2 regions of the Paenibacillus sp. 2RAB27 genome follow, and region 1 is predicted to be linked to the other one. Evidence: riboswitches for the same ligand, from Rfam matches in the RefSeq annotation. Region 1 holds a riboswitch; the other holds the start of a gene.
What was found. A riboswitch is a leader RNA that binds a small molecule or an ion and turns the genes downstream of it on or off. The one in region 1 is predicted to bind FMN.
Positions count from the first base shown of each region.

Region 2: linked by a shared signal. The riboswitch ahead of ribD (bifunctional diaminohydroxyphosphoribosylaminopyrimidine deaminase/5-amino-6-(5-phosphoribosylamino)uracil reductase RibD) and the one ahead of AB4114_RS11420 (DMT family transporter) in region 1 are both predicted to bind FMN.

Region 1 is NZ_JBFRGR010000006.1:128,960-136,892, reverse strand. It holds gene AB4114_RS11450 (HpcH/HpaI aldolase/citrate lyase family protein) at 1-86, opposite strand, end outside; gene AB4114_RS11445 (TerC family protein) at 278-1,024, opposite strand; gene AB4114_RS11440 (TerD family protein) at 1,242-1,823, opposite strand; gene AB4114_RS11435 (TerD family protein) at 1,862-2,461, opposite strand; gene AB4114_RS11430 (TrkH family potassium uptake protein) at 2,693-4,042, opposite strand; gene AB4114_RS11425 (sugar phosphate isomerase/epimerase family protein) at 4,072-4,872, opposite strand; gene AB4114_RS11420 (DMT family transporter) at 5,214-6,119, opposite strand; FMN riboswitch at 6,306-6,457, opposite strand; gene AB4114_RS11415 (helix-turn-helix domain-containing protein) at 6,701-6,907, opposite strand; gene AB4114_RS11410 (DNA cytosine methyltransferase) at 7,008-7,933, opposite strand, start outside.
Region 2 is NZ_JBFRGR010000001.1:333,206-341,138, reverse strand. It holds gene lysA (diaminopimelate decarboxylase) at 1-161, shown strand, start outside; gene AB4114_RS01610 (peptidylprolyl isomerase) at 278-709, shown strand; gene AB4114_RS01605 (hypothetical protein) at 1,385-2,569, shown strand; FMN riboswitch at 2,736-2,916, shown strand; gene ribD (bifunctional diaminohydroxyphosphoribosylaminopyrimidine deaminase/5-amino-6-(5-phosphoribosylamino)uracil reductase RibD) at 3,149-4,258, shown strand; gene ribE (riboflavin synthase) at 4,275-4,952, shown strand; gene AB4114_RS01590 (bifunctional 3,4-dihydroxy-2-butanone-4-phosphate synthase/GTP cyclohydrolase II) at 4,969-6,198, shown strand; gene ribH (6,7-dimethyl-8-ribityllumazine synthase) at 6,260-6,730, shown strand; gene AB4114_RS01580 (site-2 protease family protein) at 6,730-7,371, shown strand; gene AB4114_RS01575 (segregation and condensation protein A) at 7,388-7,933, shown strand, end outside.

The DNA.
Region 1 (7,933 bases):
TTGTGCGAATGATTATGGAAGGAATTCGGCGGTAAACAAAATAAAGCTTTCTCTTCATCCGCAGTTAAATAATTGAAATATCGCATGCCGATTCCTCCCTCTTTATTTCAATGAGAAAACCTCTATCGCGGCCATTCATGGATGAGCGACCGCGTTTAGAGGTTGGTTTTATCGCCAATATGCAGTTTTCGGTAACCGAAAACTTATACTTTCCTATGTGGTAAACAAATCCCTCCTTAGCGGAGGGATTGCCCATTGGTTACTCGTAAGATTAAATTTAAGATTCTTTTACGGATCCAGACTTGTTCTTTTTACGAAGCATGCTAAGAATGATCGTTCCTCCGAACAAGGCAATAATGACGGAGAAGAAGATCACATGTGAGATGTGGAAGCCGAATGCTCCAGCAATCATTTTAAGACCGATAACGATAATTAAGATAAACGCTGTTCTCTCCAGTTCCGGGATCTTGTCAATGAGCTTCAAGAAGACTTGCGCCACGCCTCTCATCATGAGGACGCCTAAGATACCACCTAAGAACAATACCCACACCTTGTCGCTCACACCAAATGCGGCAAGAACGCTATCGACACTGAACGCGATATCCATGATTTCTACGGCAAGAACGGTACGCCAGAAGGAAAGACCTTTATTCTTGACTTCCCCGCCTTCGTCGCCATGCTTCTTCATGAAGAGGTTACTATAAGCAATCCAAAGGAGATACAACCCACCGGCTACCTTAATCCAGGTAATCTGTACTAAGAACGTACCCACACCAATGGCGATAAACCTAAATATGTAGGCTCCTAATAAACCATAAAATAAAGCTCGCTTCTGCTGTTCCTTAGGCAAATGCTTAACCATTACAGCAAGTACTAGCGCATTATCTGCAGAAAGTAATCCTTCGAGAAGGACGAGTGTACCGATAATCCCCCAGTTTACGGGATCAGTTAGTGTTGACGAGAGTACGTCCCAACTAAAGAAATTCATAAAATTATCTACAAAGCTTTGGAAAAAGTCTGACATTAAGATGGACCCCCTGTTTAATTGCTATTCATCCTTACGCGATCTTCCTCATCTATCTCATTCACCGATTACACAATTCGTCTACTCGGATCATTGAATTCCAATCCATAACGCAACAAAGCTGGTCAAGTGAACACCATTTCTCGAGTTGAATTGATTAAGAAGAGTAGGGAGGTGATGCTCCAGAAAGCACCACCCTATTCCATTAGACTTCTTATTAGGAAGTTTGCAAACCATAATCACGTGCCAAACCTGCTAGTCCGTCTTTATAACCGCTGCCGATTGCACTAAATTTCCACTCACCGTTGTTACGGTAAAGTTCACCGATAACAACACCTGTTTCAATGGAGAAATCCTCGCCAAGATCGAAACGAATTAATTCCGCGCCAGATCCCTCATTTAGCACACGCACATAAGCATTGGAAACTTGTCCAAAGTTTTGCGCTCTTGCTTCCGCATCGTGAATCGTGATGCAGAATGCAATTTTCTCTGTTGTTGCTGGAACTGCGCTTAGATCAATGACGATAACTTCATCGTCGCCATCCCCTTCACCCGTACGATTGTCACCTTTGTGCTCGATGGAACCATTCGCATTTTTAGTGTTGTTGTAGAAAATGAAATCAGATTCATTGGCAACTTTACCAGCAGCATTCGCTGCAAAAATGGAAGCATCCAAGTCGAAATCCTTACCGCCATCATATTTGTTCGTGTCCCATCCTAAGCCAACGATAACTTTCGTCAAGCCTGGGTTTGTTTTCGTTAAATCGACTTTCTGACCTTTAGATAATGAAATAGACATGGGAAATACCTCTCTTTATATAGGATTTGGCTGAGCCATTACTGATATCTTTTGACCAATTGTCCAATGGTTGTGTCTGTGCTACCTTCACCAATTGCACTGAATTTCCATTCGCCGCTATGTCGGTAAATTTCACCAACAATAAGGGATGATTTGCCTGAATAGTCATCAGTTAAGTTAAACTTAACCAACTCTTGTTGATTAGAACCATTCAATACACGGATATATGCTGATTGAATGAGACCGAAATCTTGTTTTCTATTCACACAGTCATAAATATTGACGACGAAAACAATTTTATTCACATCCGCAGGAACTTGTCCTAATTGAATAGCAATCGTCTCATCGTCACCATCGCCTTCTCCGGTACGGTTGTCACCAGAGTGAACGACAGAACCATCAGGGCTTTGTAGATTAGCAAAATAAATCACATGTTTCTGATTCGTGATTCTTCCCTTTTCATCCAATAGAATTGCGGAAGCATCACAATCGATCTCAACTGTCGATTTCTTAGTACCGAAGAACCCCTTTTTCTCAACAACAGCAGGATCCCAACCCAATCCAACCGCAACTTTAGAAAGACCTGCGTTACCTTTTGTTAAATCAATCTTCTGACCTTTGACTAAACTGATTGTCAACGAGGTCACCTCCCTTCGCTTACCTGTTTTAGTGAACTCCCTTATCTGATACGCATAAAATTAAAACACGTTTCACTTTCCTGGGTAAATTATTTGTGAATTCGACTCCTGTAGTCAAAATCCCCCAGAATTCAAAAGAAAAACAGCCACAGGATCCTCCTAGGCTGCGTTTTATCTTATTATAACATTTTACAACTTATGGTATTCAATAATTTTCCACTGGAAGGCTAATCATCCAATGATGAGCTTCTCCTCTGGGTACCGGATGACCGGTTTCTTTTTCCCATTGGTAAACAGGGAGTAAAACAAGAACAATCCGATGCGTCCAATGAACATGAGCACGACGAGTGAGATTTTGCTAGCGGTACCAAGATCTGCGGTAATTCCCGTGGATAAACCACACGTGCCGAACGCAGACGCCACCTCGAATAGGATCGCAGACACTCCCCAACGGTTAGGTTCAGCTATCAGCAGGACGAAGATCCCTCCGAGAAGCAGTGCTATACCCGTTAGGAAAAACACAAAGCTTTTGAGTGAGTCCTCTTGGCTTATCATCCGACTGAATACCTTCGGTTCTTTCTCCCCGCGCGCATAAGCAATAAGGGCAAGGACAATAACGGCTACGGTCGTTGTTCGAACACCGCCCCCCATAGAGGATGGGCTTGCCCCAACAAACATTAAGATAGAAACAAGCAATAAGCTTGCCTCTGTAATGGTAGACATATCAATCGTTGTAAGTCCAGCGCTGCGCGATGTGACGGATGTGAAGAGTGCGGTGATTATTTTCCCATGCCAGCTCATCCCTGCCAACGCATGTGTTCGCTCCGTCAACCAGAAGCCGATCGTTCCGAACAGTAGCAACACCGATGTCGTCACGAGGGTCAGCTTGGTAAAAAGGGAGAAACGGAAATTCTTATGCCCGCCCCACCAATATTCTCGCAACTCAGCCACGACAGGGAACCCAATCCCGCCTAATACAATCAGGAATATCGTAAGCGCCTGAACGAAATAATCACTCGAATAATTCAGCAAGGAGTTGCCGAATAGATCAAATCCAGCATTCGTAAATGCGGAAATGGTATGAAACATCCCATAATACACTGCTTTCCCAATCGACCCGTATTCACCAGTAAAATAAAAATACAAGCCAAATGCCAATGTACTAATCGCCTCTAGAATCAGCGTAAAGCCCAACACTAGCTGCATTAACTGAACCAATCCAGATAAATGGTGGCGATTCTGGTCAATCATAATCATCTTTCGCTGCAGCAATCCGATTTCCTGACAGAACAATAGCCAATAGAAGCTCCCCAATGTCATGACGCCGATCCCACCGAATTGAAAAGCAACGATAAGTACGCCAATACCGAAATTGCTAAGCGTATCCGTGATACCAACCGTCGTCAGACCTGTCACGCTGACTGCACTAACAGATGTAAAGAGGGCGTCCACGAAAGAGATCGTGGCGCCCGGTTTTAAACTAATAGGTAATTTAAGAAGAATAGCAATTAGAAAAATACCAATCACATAAGCGATAACAATATGTCTTGATGCTGGCATTTTCTTTAGTTTATTGAGCATGATTATACCTTCAACTGAGAGTAATAAGATTAGATACTCTTATATTGTCCTTTGAAATGTTCTCCCATCCAAAGGCAAACTTCCCATAAATCTGCAACAGGTTGGTTGGTGAATGGCAAGGTGTGCAAATACCCTGGGGGCCCAAACTCTGGCGTAAAGGTGATTGTCGTTAGTCCTGCCTCCTGCTTCGCTTGTACGATGCTATCCCACCAGCTCATGTGCCTCTGCAATTCGTTTGCATACTCCGGTGCTCTTGGATCTGGCACTTGAGGTCCTTGTGCATAGCCTACTCGGCCATGAATATGCTGGACACGGGAAAAGGTTTTATGCAAATTCTCCTCTTCATTCTCTAAGGTTGTCTCGGCTACACAGCACCAGTGGCTGTAATCGGCTGTTAGGTTGATCCCAGGCACGGCATCTAGCAGTCTGCCTGTTTCCCATGGATTATACAAGGCTCTGCCGCGATGCGTTTCATGACCGATCGCAATCCCGTATCTTTTCTCAATTTCAGCCGCTTCACGAAAGAATTCAACTTGCTCTTCAAAAGGCATCGAATCCTTGGCGCTGTGGGATGTAATGCTAACGGGACGAAATGAAACCGCCCGTGCCACTTGCTCAGCAAAAGAAGCGATATGGTCAGGTCCAGCGGTAAACACCATGGAAATATAGTCCAATTGATTGGCTTCCAACAGCTTTCGGAAGCGATCTTCATCGGCAAGTGTCGGCATCGGTGCCTCAATTCCCACATAACCCGCTGCTGCAATTCGTTCAAATTGGGATTCTAGCGAGCCTTCCATGCCCCACAATGCTTTAAATAATTTGATTTCCATCTTTCATAGCCCTCCTCAACACAATCAATGAGTCAAGCTTAAATCATCTTACATTATTTGACTAGTGCAATTTTCGGACCTCTAGCAGCCTTGTGTAAGGGATGATCTCATTGGTGCTGCTAGTTGCAATGTCCTAACGGACATGATTGACGCTATTGCGGTCAAAGTAGTTCTTTTTAGGAGCTAACGGACGCAGGAGCCGCTATTATGGCAATGATACCCCATATAATGGCATATTTCATAGATTAACGTCTTCTCTGTCCGTTAGTTTTCTTATTTCGTACTTTCCGGTTTAATAGAAGCTCCTGTGGCCGTTAGCCATGAGCAGGATGTCGGAGGTATCAAGCTGTCACATTCCTATTGTTACGACTCATAAACCATAGCGTCAACCAGATAAGTATAAACCCAAGCAGCTGACCTATCGTCAGCTTTTGACCAAATACAAGCCAGTTCATACAGACCCCAACTGCTGGGAATGCAAGTTCAGCTAACGTCGCAAAGAACGCTTTGGTGGTGGACAAGCCTTTATAATAAAGCAGCATGCTGAGCAATCCTGGGAAAAAGGCTTGGAACAGCAGGTTTACCGCGATTATCGTCAACTCACTGCTCGATCCGTTCAATCCCCAATGGTCACCACTTGCTAACAGAACAATCGTCAGAAGTGGAAGTGCCAGCAAGAAGCGAAGTGAGGTCACGACAGGGAAATTCAACTTTTTCTGAAGCAGGAATTTCCCCATCACCGTGGAGCCGCCCCACAAAACAGCCGCCAATATGGAAAATAAGCAGCTTATTGTACCTAAATCCTTCAAACCCATACCAGGTAACCCGAGGCCGAACGTCAACAGATAGGTACCTAACAGGGCCACCCCGATATAGGCGAAAAACTTCGACGGCAACGTCTCTTTGAGCAGCACACGAGCTAGGATAATTGCGAATAAGGGCTGTAATTTCTGTAGAAGCAAGATCGCATTGGCGCTGCCTTGAGAGAAAGCCGCGGTAAATAGAATGGTGGCAATGGCCGATCCACCCCACGAAATGAACAGCAGAACTCCAATAACAGCAAGCGAAAGCTTACCTGTTAACGTACGACGATACTTCATCAATACGGGCACAGCGTAAATGGCCAATAGAACATGTTCGATGAATACGATTTGCGCCGAGGTAAAGCTTTTCAGTAACAAGATGCGAAACAGAGGATCCAGTCCCCACAGGGTTGCGCCAAGAGCGACATACCAGATCCCCCTCATACCACTCGTACGTGTGGGTTGAAGAGTCGCGCCCTTATTTCCAAACTTAAATGCATTTTCCAATTCAAAAACCTCCTAAATAACGGTTTGAATTGAACCTTCTCGAAGAACAATGCCCCCGCTCATGATAATGGCGGGGGCATTGACAAACAGACCTGTTAAATGATGAAATTTAACAAGTTTGTTCTTCACCTTCTCTCATCCGGACTATACCGTCGGCCTTGGAATCACACCAAATCAGTCCCAGCCATTACTGGCTGAGAGTCGCGGGCTGGAGATACACGCATGCATGTATCCTCACCGCCGGTAGGGAATTGCACCCTGCCCCGAAGGTTCATATTCGTTATTTGTAGGTTCTTTTAGTTTCCTTTGGTGTTCATATCGTTACCTAAACCCTTGATATTACTGAGTTTTCATCAGTTCTCAGTTTCCGTTGATGATCCCTTGTTTCCTATAAACTTCATCAAGTATCCTACCAAAATCCTACCACGGTTCCAACCATAATCCTACCAGATTTTCAACCAAAGAAACGCTACATTTGAATGCTATCTTATCACCAGAAAAACAAAAAAAGCAAGGATTTATAATCCCTGCTTCGTTCCACCTTCGAGCCAATTAAAAAACGTTTCTCTAGATACTTTTATGATTCCGCGCTTACCAATTCGTTCAACATGAAATGGTGGTTTTTCAAGTAATTCATATGTCTGTCGCCTGCCGATGGATAAAATACTTTGAATGTCCTTAGCTTCTAACACCAAAGGTAAGTCTTCCTTATTTTTTGTAAACAAAATATCACCTCTTATCTCCGTTAATGGTTATCTTGTATTATCTAATGCTTTTAAGTGCTTGTATAATTACCTTTATTTCAACAAATGTTATTTTGATAAATTAATGTATAATGGCTGATTCTGGACTTTCACCTTGTGGAACAACCCATACTTCCTGATGACTAAAAGTGAATGATATCCCTGCATCAGACATCACCATTGCCATAAGGATCACATTTGCCATTCCTTCAGCTGCATCCGGTGGAACCGCGTTGCCCACGTATTCGCGAGCTTTAGCATCGCTACAACCTTCTAATTGAAATGGCCTGCCATCAGGCAAATGGCTAGGGAACCCTTGAAGTGCTCCAAGCTCATATGTAGTCATCGGACGATGCCACGTTCCATCTTCTGAGATTATGACCATCACGCATCTCTCATTGTGATCAGGAATGCGAGGGTCTGCGATAGCTGTACTTCCTGAATGAACATCCCCAGAACCTGTTACAGTAGTTGCTGGTTCATCCCATTTCTGAACTCCGTATGATCCAGCTCGGGGAGAACAGCCTAGTCGAGGATCATTTATGGATGGTGCTCCACATTGAATATCTGTTTGACCGAGAATTGTATTTGAAGCTTCATTCCAATCCTCGACCCGATAAGTACCGGGATATCGTTGACTTCGAGCATTAAGCATTGGATCAGCTACGGCTATGGCACCACTTCCAAACCTAGTTCCAGTTACACAAGGGGACGTTTCGTCAGCCCTCACGATACGGTACACTCCAGGGTGCCTGCTTTCTCTTTCACTTAACCTTGGATCACCTACACAAAGCGATCCATTATTAGGTCTCATAGCACCTGTTACGGTTGGTGCTGGCTCGTCATTCTTTGACACACGATATATTGATGCATGAGTGCCGCTCTTAAAACCTGTTCTTGGATCATTGACTGCTGACAGTCCATTGCTTCTACCTACTCCAGCGCCGCCAGTGACCGTCCTTCCCGTTTTATCCCAATCATCAACCGCCCAAGCACCAGCTCGTGGTG
Region 2 (7,933 bases), on a different contig from region 1:
ATTACTCGATGGCTAGCAACTATAACCGTATTCGCAGACCGGGTGTTGTTTTTGTCAAAGACGGCCAAAGCGACCTTGTCGTGAAACGTGAATCCTTTGATCAAATCGTAGGGAATGACGTAATTCCAGCTAGAATGAAACAAGTCAGCAAGACGGTTTAATCGTAGTATGAAATCAGCAGGAGGCCCCTAGTTATGCAGGGTTCCTCCTGCTGTTTGTGTAATGCAGCCATTCATAGTAGAATAAGATATTATTTCCTAAAGGAGTGAACCACATAATGGCAAAACAAGCAAAAATTCAACTAGCAGGTGGCGGAGAGGTTGTTATCGATCTTTTTGAGAAAGATGCACCGAACACTGTCGCTAACTTTGAAAAACTAGCAAACTCCGGTTTCTACAACGGACTTGTTTTTCACCGCGTAATCCCAGGATTCGTAGCACAAGGTGGTTGCCCAACTGGAACAGGAACTGGTGGCCCTGGTTACCAAATCAACTGTGAAATCAACCCGAACAAACATGAGCGCGGCTCCCTAGCGATGGCGCATGCTGGTCGTAACACAGGCGGAAGTCAATTCTACATCGCATACCAACCGCAACCACATTTGGATGGCGGACACACGGTGTTCGGTAAAGTATCCAAAGGTATGGAGCTTGTTGATGCATTCAAAGGCAAAGACAAAATGGAAAAAGTAGAAGTTGTAGAAGTATAATTTCTGTCATATGAACTGCTCAGACTTAGGTCTGGGCAGTTTTTGTATTTGTGCGTGACGCGAGGGTCTGGAGCGTTGGCAAAAGCATGGATTTACTGTGCCGAGTGGTGCTATGTATTTAGAGCCTAAGCGCAAATAGATGGATTTTCTGTAGTTAATTATTTAGTTTTCTTGAGAATAAGCCAATTAGATGGATTTCCTGAAGTTATTTTCGAGCATATTTAAGGAAATGAGTGTTTTGAGGAGATTTAGCTGGATATTTTCCATCTAATTGGAATATTTGATGGAATTCATCTGGATTAGCTGTATATTTTACAGGTAAGTTGTGATGTGTAGAGTGAAGTAAGCAAGTAGAGTACCCGAACCAGACTGTCAGCAGCCAACCTTCAAGAGCCCCAAAGAGCGAACCGCAACCGCAACCCCAAGAGCGAACCCCAACCCCAACCATACAAATTAGCTACTCAACAAATCAACTCATCAGTAGTTCGTAAGCACCTCAACAATCCAGCTCACAAGTAACTTAACAATGCTATTGCCTAACTACCCAGCAACTTCTCCAACGCAGATAAACCCTTTCCAACTCATCAAAGGTTGTTATATCAAGTCAAGCAGAACCTATCTGAACGCGGATACGTCAAACTTAAAAAGGGAATACGTATGAAAGGTGATGTCGGTTTGAAAAAGAAATGGTTACTTTATGTAGGAACAGGTATAGGGTTGGCTATACTCTGTCTATTCACTCTGACAGGAAGAGAGAAGCCGACAGTCAATGTTCAAAGCCCGCAACATGTCTCCTTGATATCTGATGTAGTTGTAGCTAAAACGCCCTCAGAAACGGTGAGGCGGCCTTTGATGGAACAGCTTAGAATAGAGCTAAGCCATGTAGCTGAACCTATTCCTGATCTGACGGAATGGCTTCAAATACGAGTATCGCCATATGATTCTCAGAAAGTGGCCTTAGATGTCATCCAGACTGATTTGGATCAAGATGGGGTTTCGAATGAATGGGTAGCTGTGTTAATTGAGGATATTCGGGATGAGCAAACAGGCTTGGAACAGGAACGAAAGTCTTATGGGGTAATCATTGATTATGAGGATAGCCGGTACACCCTTCAATATTTGAATTTCACATCTGCGAATAACGGCCGAGCAAACGTCATGACCATTGCTGATCTTACAGGTGATAGCAAGCCAGAGATTGTTTGGGTATCCATAAATAGCGGCGCACACACTACTTTTTCCGAATATGCTGTGTCATCATGGGTAGGTAGAAAACTTGAAACATACACGGGAACGGCTCTGATAGCCAGTGTATCCAAAGCGGATATTCGAGATAGGAAGCTTCAACTGACAGGTGGGTTAATCGGTTCAGTTGGAGCGGGACCGTGGCAGCAGGAATTCACGGAGACGTATGCGATTGTTGAAAATACTCTCAAACGTACTGAGCGAGTCTATGTGCAAACACCTACACCGTATCATCGACTGATAAGTGGCATGTGGGCTGAGTCGTACGGATACAGGGAGCAGGCGTTACGTGATTATTCAGAAGCCATCGAGATGCAAGCCGTGTCTAATCATGACTATGCTTTTATTTTTGAAGGCGAGTGGGTACAAGGTGGGATAAATCCCGATAAGGAAGCAGAGTTTAGCAGTACAATCAAACGTTTTTCACTGCTGCGGAAGGAACTTTTAACAGAGATGTCCAGAGGAGTTGACCCTCGAAACGCTTGCGTATCGGCCAAGAAGAAAGCTGGCTTCGACATGGCTTGGTTGACGTATCTGAATGCACCCGCAGGCTATGCAAATCCTCATTGGGAAGAAGGAACGATTTGCTCAGATATTGCTTTATTAGAACAATGAATTCATAGTAAATTCAACAAGGATGAGTTCCAAATCCATTAATTCCGACAAGTTTTATCAGAAAAAATGAAAAAAGACCTTGCAATTTTCATGCGTGAGTGATAAATTTTTGTGTAATAAAGAAATTAGTAGCTAAGGTTTAGTTATTAATCTCTTTTATAGTATGCAAAACCTTCGGGGCGTGGTGAAATTCCACACCGGCGGTGATTCGTACTCATGTACGTGTACATGGTTGCGATCAGTCCGTGACCCGTTGTGAAGCTAGCGGTACCTGACAACAGCTTCGCTACGGTTGACCTGGTGGAACTCCGGGACCGACAGTATAGTCTGGATGGGAGAAGGAAAATGCGAATGTCATTTCGCTAGCATGCTTGTTCATTTTTTCACATTAATCTAAATTCGGCAGGTCTGTCCAAAAGGGCTACCTCGTCGGTATTGTTTGATTTGATCAAAAATGTGACAAGCGTAACAGCAGGAGTTTATTCGTGTTATCTAAACAATCTCTGGCCCCCATCCGTAAGCGGAAGGGGCTTTTTTGCATTAGAATCAAGGATTGAGTTAAGAAGGCGGTGATCATCCATGGAGCTGTTGAATGACGAAACCTATATGAGACTTGCGCTTCAGATGGCAGAGCGCGCACTTGGACAAACGGGAATCAATCCTGTAGTTGGCTGTGTTCTTGTCAAAGAGGGCCGCATTGTTGGCATGGGTGCACATTTGAAGCGCGGAGAGGGGCATGCAGAGGTCTTGGCCTTGCGTATGGCGGGCGAGGAAGCTAAGGGGAGTACAGCTTATGTGACCTTGGAGCCCTGCAGTCATCATGGCAAAACACCGCCATGCTGCGACCGCCTCATCGAAGCTGGTGTGACTCGTGTTGTCGTGGCTACCACGGATCCGAATCCGGTAGTTGCTGGGACGGGAATCGCCAAGCTGCGCGCGTATGGATTGGAAGTGAGCGTAGGCTTGCTAGGTGAAGAATCCGCGAAGCTGAACGAGGTTTTCAACAAATTCATCGTCTCGCGTATGCCTTTTGTGACGATGAAGACCGCGAGCACCCTGGACGGCCGCATCGCTTCCAAAACCGGCGACAGCAAGTGGATTACATCCGCGGAGTCGCGAGCTTTTGTTCATACCCTGCGCCATCGGCACCAGGGTATCCTCGTCGGCGTGCAGACCGTCATCGCCGACGACCCGCAGCTGAGCACGCGCGGCGACGTACCGGCTGTGCAGCCGGTACGCATCATCGCGGACTCGCAGCTGCGAGTCCCGCTCGGCGCCCGCGTGCTCACCGAACAGGATCGTCAGCCGACGATCCTGCTCGCGAGCGCACAGGCGCCCGCAGAGCGCCGTGCCGCGCTGGAAGCGCGCGGCATTACGGTCCTCACCTGCGGGGACGGCCCGCAGGTGGATCTGATGCTCGCCATGCAGCAGCTCGGCGAGCGCGAGATCGGCTCCATCCTCCTCGAGGGTGGAGGCCGCTTGAACGGCGCCATGCTGGAGCGGCGCCTGATTGATAAGCTGGTGCTGATGTTTGCGCCGAAAATTATCGGCGGGGGCCAGGCAGCACCTGCGAACATCCACTTCGACGGCTACGCGAAGATGGATGATGCTATAACGCTCGACCGACTGCGTGTCGAGCAATTCGGACCGGATATTTGTATAACCGGTTATCCGTTGTATAAGAGCTAGAGAACGGAGGAGTGGCATGTTTACCGGCATTGTTGAAGAAATCGGCCACATGCGCCGCATTCATAGTGGAGGGCAAGCCATGGTGCTGACCATTGGCGCCAAAAAAATACTGGAAGACGTCCATTTAGGGGACAGTATTGCCGTTAATGGTGTGTGTCTCACCGTCATTTCGTATGACAGTGATTCCTTCTCCGTTGATGTGATGCCTGAAACGTATCGGAAGACGAATCTACGGAAGCTACAATCGGGCACGCGAGTTAATTTGGAGCGGGCGATGGCGGCGAACGGTCGATTTGGCGGACATATTGTCCAAGGTCATGTGGATGCCACAGCAACGATCCTATCCCGCATACCGGAAGAGAATGCCGTTGTGTACCGGTTCGCACCGGAGAATCCGCATATATTCCGCTACATCATTCCAGGTGGTTCCATCACGATCGACGGGATTAGTTTGACGGTTGTAGATGTCACAGAAAGCGATGTTTCCGTTTCGATTATCCCGCATACACTTGCGCAAACGGTTCTCCATGACAAAAAAGCCGGAGATACAGTCAACATTGAATGTGATGTTCTTGGCAAATATATGGAACGACTGCTCAAATTCGGTCCTTCTGATACTTCTGCTCACGGAAACGGAGAGCCTAAGAAAAGTAAGCTGACCGCAAGCTTTTTAGCAGATAATGGCTTTATGTAAGTTAGGAGAGGTGTATATGACACAACCCATTCGGTTCAATACGATTGAAGAGGCTATTACGGATCTAAAATTAGGTAAAGTAATTATTGTCGTAGATGATGAAGATCGGGAAAATGAAGGTGACTTTATCGCCCTTGCTGATAAAACGACACCAGAAGTGATCAACTTCATGATTAAAGAAGGTCGTGGGCTCGTCTGCACACCGATTACCGAAGACAGAGCCAAAGAACTTGATCTGCCTCCAATGGTAGCGCGCAACACCGATTATCACGGTACAGCTTTCACGGTTTCTGTTGATCATACAGATACAAGCACAGGGATTTCAGCTCATGAGCGTTCCAGAACGATTCAAGGGTTAATCGATCCGTCCACGAAACCACAGGATTTCCGCAGACCAGGTCACATTTTCCCTTTGATTGCCAAAAAAGGCGGTGTACTTCGCAGAGCAGGCCATACAGAAGCAACGATCGACTTGGCTATTCTTTGTGATTCGTATCCGGCAGGCGTTATTTGTGAAGTTATTAAAGAAGATGGTACCATGGCAAGAGTGCCGGATCTGATGGAAATTGCAGCGAAGCATGAGCTTAGCATCATTACGATCCAAGACCTTATTCAGTATCGCAATCAACAAGAAAAGTTGGTGAAGCGCGAGGTTGAAGTGGATCTGCCAACGGATTTTGGAACATTCAAAGCGATTGCTTATACGAATCAATTGGATGATAAGGAACATGTAGCTTTAGTTAAAGGGACCATTGACCCTTCCAAACCAACTTTGGTGCGCGTCCATTCGGAGTGTTTGACAGGTGATGTGTTCCACTCTCATCGTTGTGATTGTGGTCCGCAGCTCGATGCAGCACTAAAACAGATTGATGAAGAGGGCAATGGTGTATTATTATATATGCGACAGGAAGGTCGCGGTATTGGCTTAATCAATAAATTGAAGGCCTATGTCCTCCAAGAGCAGGGATTAGACACCGTAGAAGCGAATATTAAGCTTGGATTTGCTCCAGATCTTCGTGATTATGGCATTGGTGCACAAATTCTCAAAGATCTAGGCATCACGAAACTTCGTTTGTTGACGAATAATCCGCGTAAAATCAAAGGCTTAGAAGGCTATGGCCTTGAAGTAGATGAGCGCGTTCCGATTCAGATGGAGAGCAAGAAAGATAACCTTAGTTATTTGCAAACCAAGCAACAGAAGCTTGGCCACATGCTTACTTTTATCGATGTAGGCAAGGGCATTTAATTTTTGTATAGTAATCTAAATCACATACAAATACGTTTCAACAGAAAAGGAGATTCTTACCATGGCTACGATTTATGAAGGACATTTAATTTCGCAAAATTTAAAATACGGGATCGTTGTTGGACGTTTCAATGAATTTATTACTTCCAAACTGCTAGGCGGTGCACAAGACGCGCTAAAGCGTCACGGTGTGGATGAAAGTGAAATTGATATCGCGTGGGTTCCAGGTGCATTTGAACTGCCTCTTATCGCGCAAAAAATGGCCGAAAGCGGCAAGTATGATGCTGTCATTACCTTAGGTGCCGTTATTCGTGGTTCAACGCCGCATTTTGATTATGTGTGCAGCGAAGTGGCCAAAGGTGTTTCGGCGATTAACTTGAAAACAGGTATTCCTACAATCTTCGGTGTATTAACAACAGATTCCATTGAGCAAGCAGTTGAACGCGCAGGTACGAAAGCAGGCAATAAAGGCTGGGAAGCTGCCGTAACTGCGATTGAAATGGCGAACTTGACGAAGCAATTCTCTTCCTAATGCTGGCTTATTACCACTTGGAAACACTGCTGCCGCGGCTGTTTGCTTTCCTAATTGCTATGACCCTACATGATACAGCGCATGCAGGAGTCGCTTGGCTGCTAGGAGATCGAACAGCTCGTGATGGCAAACGATTTTCGCTTAACCCCTTGGCGCATCTTGACGTCTTGGGGTTGGCGATGATCGTCTTCGGGCCATATGGCTGGTCGAAGAAAATGCCGGTCGATTCGGACCGTTTTCCCAAGAATCGCAAACTATCGCATACCATTGTTTATCTTGCTGGGCCTCTCGCGAATCTTGTACTCGTTTTATTTTTTTGGTGGTTATATTTTTACTTGCCTGCCCTTCTTGGGGCAGCTTCGGAATCGCTCGTCGTGGAACAATGGCGTGTGTATTTACAATATTGTGTTATCGTTAACTTAATGATAGGACTCATTCATTTGTTGCCGCTCTATCCGCTTGATGGATGGTATATAATGAGAGGGCTTGTTTCGACTCGGAAACAGCGATGGCTGGACAGACAACAGATCAAAGCACTTATTCTTGTAATCGTTTTAATGGTGACCCCGATTGGACAATGGGCGCTCAGCGGAATTTATCCATACGCCGTACAGGTAATCATGCATCTTTATTCACTATGACAAGGGGAAGAACGACATGAAGGTTACATATAAGTTGGAAGCATTTGAAGGCCCCCTTGATCTATTGCTTCATCTGATTGATAAAAATGAACTCGACATTTACAATATTCCGATCAAAGAAATTACAGATCAATACCTTGGGTATGTGCAAGCGATGCAGGAACTGGAGTTAGATATAACGAGTGAATTTCTCGTTATGGCTGCTACTCTGCTCTCCATCAAAAGCAAAATGCTTCTACCTAAGCCGCCTGTCATTGAATTTGACGAATATTTTGATGATATGGATGATTCGTTAGACCCACGCGCTGAGCTCGTTGCTAAGCTAATTGAATATCGGAAATATAAATCGATTGCAGATATGCTTCGTGACAAAGAAGTGGAGCGCAGCCTCGTTTACACACGTGAACCTGAGGATTTAACACCATATCTGCCGGATCTTCATGAGAACCCGGTGGAAGGGTTAGATGTTGCTGATTTACTGATTGCTTTTCAGCGTACCTTGCGTAAGTTAGCGAACCGAAACGTAGTTGCACGGATCAGACGAGATGAGATTTCGGTAAAG